Regions from separate parts of the Acidovorax sp. GW821-FHT09B03 genome, predicted to be linked through region 3. Evidence: predicted binding sites of a transcription regulator. Region 3 holds the regulator's gene; each other region holds the start of a gene.
What was found. The regulator FNR, encoded in region 3, switches genes on or off when oxygen is low (the NO sensors DNR and NnrR bind a similar motif). The targets are predictions, from matches to a motif close to TTGATNNNNATCAA.

Region 1 (2,196 bases), on a different contig from region 3:
CTGGGAAGCGGTGCCGAGCAGATTATGCGGACGGCCCCGGTCCCTGTCCTCGTCGTTCGCGGCGACGAATAGAGCGTCCGCACCAGGCGATTCTCCTCATGCGGCAGACGCCCGCTGACAAGCAGGCCATTGCGCATGCGGCCCTTCAACCATCAATGAAAGAGCTGTGAGCCGGCAGGCTGACACGGTCCAAGCAAATTCGCTTCTTGGGGCACTCCATCGCTTGGAAGGCCGGCGACCCAACTGTGGTGCCGACAAGGTATCAGTGGGCCATCAATACGGGCAATGTCATCGCGTTCAATACGGATCTGGTGGCGCCCCCCATGATCCATTCGCGAGATCGACTATGTCCATAACACCCCATGACGAGAAGGTCTGCACCCACGTCAGCACACGAAGAGAGAATGCTTTCACCAACTTCGCCATCGCCACCTTGGATGTCACGGTAATTCGCTTTGATGCCATGGGCTTGAAGATAGCCGGCCAAGAACGGATTCCTGGTTTGCTCCGATGCGCTGCCGGTAACGACCAGCACGTGCTTGGCGTGCTGTAACCAAGGCAGGGAGGCGGCAAGTGCGCGAGAGGCTTGCGGCGTTTCCTTCCAGGCAACCACCACGGAATCTCCCACAGAGTCGACGCGTCCCACCCGAGGCAAGATCAATGCAGGCCGTCCCGACTCAACCAGGACACTTGGCAGAAAATCCGAGGGCAGCAGGCCAGCCGCAGGATCATCTTCTTCACGCTGCCCCATGACCAAAAGGTCGACATAGAGTGCCCTCCTGGCAAAACCCCATGGTCCTTCGGGCAAAGGTTCCGCCCAGCGCATTCTGGCTGAATTTTGACCAAACTCATCGAATAGCCTGCGCGCTTTACGCAAGCAGTCATCGTCGGATTCATGTGCATGCTTGAGGACTGCAGTAGCGCCCCCGAGAGCGTACGGATACAGCATCACGGCGGAAAGCATGCATGGCTGTGCGATCACAGATGCATCGAACTTTTCGGCCAGATGTCTCGCCACTCCGATGCGCTCGCCGGCCTTTGCGGAGCTATCAACGTGCAGCAGAATTGACTTCATGTTTTGCATGGCTACCCTTCAGGAATTGACCAGGTACAGCCACGGTATACGGCCTCGCTCAATCACCCTTGATCTGCATCAGCTCCGGATCATGCCCCGCATTCCAAACAAGGCTGGCGGCCGCCCTTTTCCGAGGGCACGATACTGGAGGCCATCCCATCAAAGCCGGCTGCAGCATCGGCATCTCGATCTACAAGGCATTGAGCGGTATGCGCAGGTAAGCCACGCCGTTGTCGTCCTTGGGCGGCAGGTCGCCAGCGCGGATGTTGACCTGCACCGAGGGCAGGATCAGCACCGGCATCTCCAGCGTGGCGTCGCGGCGCATGCGCATGGCGGCGAATTCATCCTCGCCCACGCCGTCGTGCACGTGGATGTTGTGCGCGCGCTGCGCGGCCACCGTGGTCTGCCAGGCGGGCTCGCGGCCGGCGGGCGGGTAGTCGTGGCACATGAACAGGCGCGTCTCGGGCGGCAGGGCCAGCAGCCGGCGGATGGACTGGTACAGCGTGTGCGCGTTGCCGCCCGGAAAGTCGCAACGCGCCGTGCCCACATCGGGCATGAACAGGGTGTCGCCCACGAACACGGCGTCGCCCACCTGGTAGGCCATGCAGGCCGGGGTGTGGCCCGGCACCGCCAGGGCCTGCGCGTGCAGGCTGCCGATGCGGAACGCCTCGCCATCGGCGAACAGGTGGTCGAACTGCGCACCGTCGGCATGAAAGCCCGGCTCCAGGTGGAAGATGCCCTTGAACACCTCCTGCACCTGGGTGATGGCGGCGCCAATGGCGATCTGCCCGCCCAGCACCTCGCGCAGGTGGTGCGCGGCCGTGAGGTGGTCGGCATGGGCATGGGTTTCCAGAATCCACTGCACCGTGAGGCGCTGCGCGCGCACGAAGTCGACCACCTTGCCGGCCGATGCGGTGCGGGTGCGGCCGGCCTTGGGGTCGTAGTCGAGCACCGGGTCGACGATGGCGCAATGCCCGCCCGGGTGGTCGAAGACCACGTAGGTCACGGTCCAGGTGGCGGGGTCGAAGAAGGCCTGAACCTGGGGTTGTGCGGGGTCTTGCGGTTGCATGGGGGTATCCTTGCGCCATCAATTAAGATATTTATAGTTTATTGACAGATAT
Region 2 (2,196 bases), on a different contig from region 3:
TGTGCGCCGGCTCTGCGCCTCCAGGGCGCGCAGGGTGCCCAGTTCGCGCAGTCCCAGCCGGTAGACCACGATGGCGGCAGCGCAGCTCAGCAGCCACATGAGCCCCGCCATCAGCGACAGTGTGCGTGCCTCCTGCGCCAGGGGCTGGAAGAAATGCTGGTTGTTGAGCCCTGCAAAGACGATGAACGGCCAGCCCTGCACTTCACGGTAGGCGACCGTCCGCTCCACTCCATCGGTCGCAGAAGCGGCCGTGTAGACGCCGGATGAAGGCTTGATCGCCAGGGTAGCCCGCAGCTCATCGGAGACCTGGGTCGATCCAATCTCGACATGGACCTCGTTCCCGGGCGACATCCATGCCACGAAACGCAGATCCCGCGTCCGGAGCGTGATGGCGTCGCGCTCACCCAGCTCGTAGCCGTGGAACATCTGTGCAAAGTGGTCCACCCGGATGGTCGCGTACAGGACCCCCGCGAACTGACCATTCACGCGCAGGGGGCGTGCGATGACGATCACCCAGTTGCCTGAGACCTGCGAGACCACGGGTCGGGAAACGATGGGATCGCCCGATACGGACTGGCTGGCCTGCTGGAAGAATTCCCGGCCAGCGATGGACGGTACCATCGCCCCTCCCACCTGATTGCCCCACCGCACGGCGCCCTTCTCATCCGCCAGTCGAAAGCCTTCGGCGCCCCGGAGCAGGTGGCGCCGCTCATCGAGCAGGCGCTGGATGTCGTCGCCCGCCACACGCGAGCCAAATCCGCTGCGCAGGAGGTCATCCATCGTCATCCTGAGCACGGCATCGATCAGGCCCAGCTCGGAGCCCACGTTGGCACCGGTGATCGCCACCAGGCTTTCCGCCGTGGTGCGGGCTCGCTCTTCGTGGTTCTGCCGCGAAGAGGACAGCACCCACAGAACCAGGCCACACAGCAGCGCCGCAAGCAGGGCACTGGCGCCCGTCAGCAATGCCCCCAGCCGGCGGCCGGGTTGCTCGGCGCGCAGGGGCATGGGTGGGGAATTCTCGGCCATGGACCATGCTAGCTCAAGCCGGGGTCCCGAAATACCGGGCCTTCCCCTGTCCCCACCGGATTGCCGCTGCAAGAGGGCGCGCGCGCCGTTGATGCACATCAAGGAGCCCAGCGGCCAGCGGTGGTCCACTCATCGCCAAGCCCGGCCTCCCTCGCCGGGCATGCAAGCGCCTTTTTACCAATGGAGAAATCGACAATGACGACCAGGATGATGATGAAGAGTTCCGCCGCCCTGCTGCTGACCGCCCTGCTCGCCGGTCCGGCGCTGGCCGCCACCTGCGACGTGGAGATCGAAGGCAACGATGCCATGCAGTTCAACAAGCAGAGCATCGCCGTGCCTGCCAGCTGCAAGCAGTTCACCGTGAAGCTCAAGCACGTGGGCAAGCTGCCCAAGACGGCCATGGGCCACAACTGGGTGCTGACCAAGGCGGCCGACGCCCAGGGCGTGGCTGCCGATGGCATGGCGGCCGGTGTGGACAAGGCCTACGTCAAGGCCGGGGATACCCGCGTGATCGCGCACACCAAGGTCATCGGCGGTGGCGAGGCCGACGCGGTGGGCTTCGACGTGGCCAGGCTCAAGGCAGGAGAGGCCTACGCCTGGTTCTGCTCCTTCCCGGGCCATTCCAGCCTGATGAAGGGCACGCTGACGCTGGCCAGGTAAGGCCCCCCAACCCGGGCGCATCCAGCCAACGCGCGACAGGCAGGCGAGAATCGGGGGCAGAACCCGAAGAAAGTCGCCCATGAGCATCGTCGTCTACTGGCTGGAAGCACCCGGCACTCCCGCCATGCAGGTCTTCGACCCGGGCCAGCTGATGCCGGCCCTGCAGTTCTGCGAAGACAAGCGCAAGGCCGGCAAGCGCCATGTGAGCCTTTCCAGCGAACTCAGCGAGAGCGTGGGGCGTGCCGGGGTGAGCACGGTGCAAGCCCGGCTCCTGCCCGATGGTTCGCCCTACGACTGGACCAAGTCCCACCGTGGCGCCGGACCCGAGCCCACAGGCGGCACGGGTTGATGTCCGAAACGGGGGCACCGTCCCTGCCTCTGCGCCCGCCCCTGCTCGACCAGGTGCTGCGCACGGCTGCACGCCGCTACCGGCTGCCTGCAGAGCCTGAGGCAGGACCCCAGGCCGGCCCCACGGCCGCCATGGCCCTGGCCCTCGAACAGGTGCGCCGG
Region 3 (2,196 bases):
TCGAGCTCAAGTCCGCCGGCCAGAACTTCTTTTACGTGGCCGACCTGACCAATGTGCCGGCCCTGTTCGCACGCAACCCCGACTGGGCCGTGACCTTCGACATGGATGCCGAGGCCGCGCGCAAGGTGCGGCGCGAGGTGTTCCAGCGCATTACTGCCAGCAGGGCCATGCTGGGGGGCTTCCACTTCCCGTTCCCGGCATTCGGGCGCATGGCTGCATCGGGCAATGGCTATGCCTTCCAGCCCGCAGCCTGAGGCGGTCGTTGGCCGGCGCGCCCTGCTGGGCGCAGGGCTGGCGTGGACCACGCTGCATGCCTGGGCCGCCCAGGACTCCGACGCCGATGCCCTGCTGCGCAAGGGCGGGGTGGTGGCTGCGTTCCGCCATGCGCTGGCACCGGGCACCTTCGATCCACCGGGGTTTCGCCTGGGCGATTGCGGCACGCAGCGCAACCTCAGCGAAGAAGGGCGCGAGCAGGCACGGCGCACCGGGGTGTGGTTCAGGGAGCGCCAGTTGCAGCCGTCCAAGGTGCTTTCGAGCCCCTGGTGCCGCTGCATCGACAGTGCTACTCTGGCATTTGCCGCGCCCCAGGTGTGGCCCGCGCTGGGTTCGCCGCGCGGCGCGCCGGAGACTACCGGTGCCAGCCATCTGCGCGAGCTGCGCCAGGCGCTGGTGGCCGCGTCGGCACGGCGCGGTGGCTTCGAGGCCTGGTTCACCCACATGTTCGTGCTGTCCGATCTGGCCAGCACCAACACCAGCTCGGGCGAGGCGCTGATCCTGCGGGCCGACCGCAGCGGCAAGACCGAGGTGCTGGCCCGCCTGCAGGTCCAGGGCTGATGTTTTAGCTACACGTCTGCGAGTTCACGATGCGCTTGAGCGCGTCCGTATCCAGGATGCGCACATGGCGCTGCTTGACCTCGACGATGCCGTCCTCGGCGAACTTCGAGAAGGTGCGGCTCACGGTTTCGAGCTTGAGGCCCAGGTAGCTGCCGATCTCCTCGCGCGTCATGCGCAGCACCAGCTCGGACTGCGAGAAACCGCGTGCATGCAGGCGTTGCACCAGGTTCAGCAGGAAGGCCGCCAGGCGCTCCTCGGCGCGCATGCTGCCCAGCAGCAGCATGACGCCGTGCTCGCGCACGATCTCGCGGCTCATGATCTTGTGCACGTGGTGCTGCAGGGCCGTGACCTCGCGCGAGAGTTCCTCGATGCGGTCGAAGGGCATCACGCAGACCTCGGCATCCTCCAGCGCCACGGCGTCGCAGGTGTGGTGGTCGTTGACGATGCCGTCCAGCCCGATGATCTCTCCCGCCATCTGAAAGCCCGTCACCTGGTCGCGCCCATCCTCGGTGGCCACGCAGGTCTTGAAGAAGCCGGTGCGGATGGCGTACAGCGAGGTGAAGGTCTCGCCGTTGCGAAACAGCGTGCCGCCGCGCTTGACCTTGCGCCGCGTGGCCACGATCTCGTCGATGCGTTCCAACTGGGCGTCGTTCAGGCCCACGGGCATGCACAGCTCGCGCAGGTTGCAGTTGGAGCAGGCGACTTTGATGGTGAGCGGGTTCATGGGCGCAGCAGCTGTTGGAGGTTGCGAACGGATCGCATCCGGCGAAAGGAGCGTGGTGGTGGCTGACATGCATCAAATTGTGGGCCCTGTGGGCCTCGCAACACTTGATCCAGGTCAAGGACGGGGGCGTAGGCCTGCGGCAAAGTGCATATCCAACAAGGAAACGCTCCCCATGACCGCTGTGACGCCCGAACTCCTGACCCGTTTCGACGTGCCGGGCCCCCGCTATACCTCCTACCCCACGGCCGACCGTTTCGTCGAGGCTTTTGGCGAAAGCGACTATGTGCTGGCCCTGGCCCAGCGCAAGGCGGGCACGCCGGGCAAGGCGCTGCCGCTGTCGCTGTATGTGCACATTCCGTTCTGCGAGTCGCTGTGCTACTACTGCGCCTGCAACAAGATCATCACCAAACACCACGACCGGGGCGACGTGTACCTGCGCTACCTGGCGCGCGAGGTGGAGCTGCACACGGCCCACTGCGGCACGGGCCAGGTGGTGAGCCAGCTGCACCTGGGCGGGGGCACGCCCACTTTCTTGTCGGACGACAAGCTGCGCGAACTGATGGCGGTGCTCAAGCGCAGCTTCACGTTTGCACCGGGCGGCGAATACTCGATCGAGGTGGACCCGCGCACCGTGACGG

Region 1: AC07PA_RS26430 (universal stress protein) is a predicted target of FNR. The motif match lies at 1,144-1,157, and genes of this name have one in related genera.
Region 2: azu (azurin) is a predicted target of FNR. The motif match lies at 1,115-1,128, and genes of this name have one in related genera.

Annotation. Positions count from the first base shown of each region.
Region 1 is NZ_JBWKPP010000019.1:52,718-54,913, forward strand. Features, by position in the region: gene AC07PA_RS26425 (universal stress protein) at 1-72, shown strand, start outside; gene AC07PA_RS26430 (universal stress protein) at 263-1,084, opposite strand; gene AC07PA_RS26435 (MBL fold metallo-hydrolase) at 1,266-2,144, opposite strand.
Region 2 is NZ_JBWKPP010000010.1:93,772-95,967, forward strand. Features, by position in the region: gene AC07PA_RS18700 (diguanylate cyclase domain-containing protein) at 1-1,026, opposite strand, end outside; gene azu (azurin) at 1,222-1,686, shown strand; gene AC07PA_RS18710 (hypothetical protein) at 1,766-2,035, shown strand; gene AC07PA_RS18715 (3-deoxy-D-arabino-heptulosonate 7-phosphate synthase) at 2,035-2,196, shown strand, end outside.
Region 3 is NZ_JBWKPP010000018.1:45,461-47,656, forward strand. Features, by position in the region: gene AC07PA_RS25640 (MBL fold metallo-hydrolase) at 1-254, shown strand, start outside; gene AC07PA_RS25645 (histidine phosphatase family protein) at 226-834, shown strand; gene fnr (fumarate/nitrate reduction transcriptional regulator Fnr) at 839-1,558, opposite strand; gene hemN (oxygen-independent coproporphyrinogen III oxidase) at 1,731-2,196, shown strand, end outside.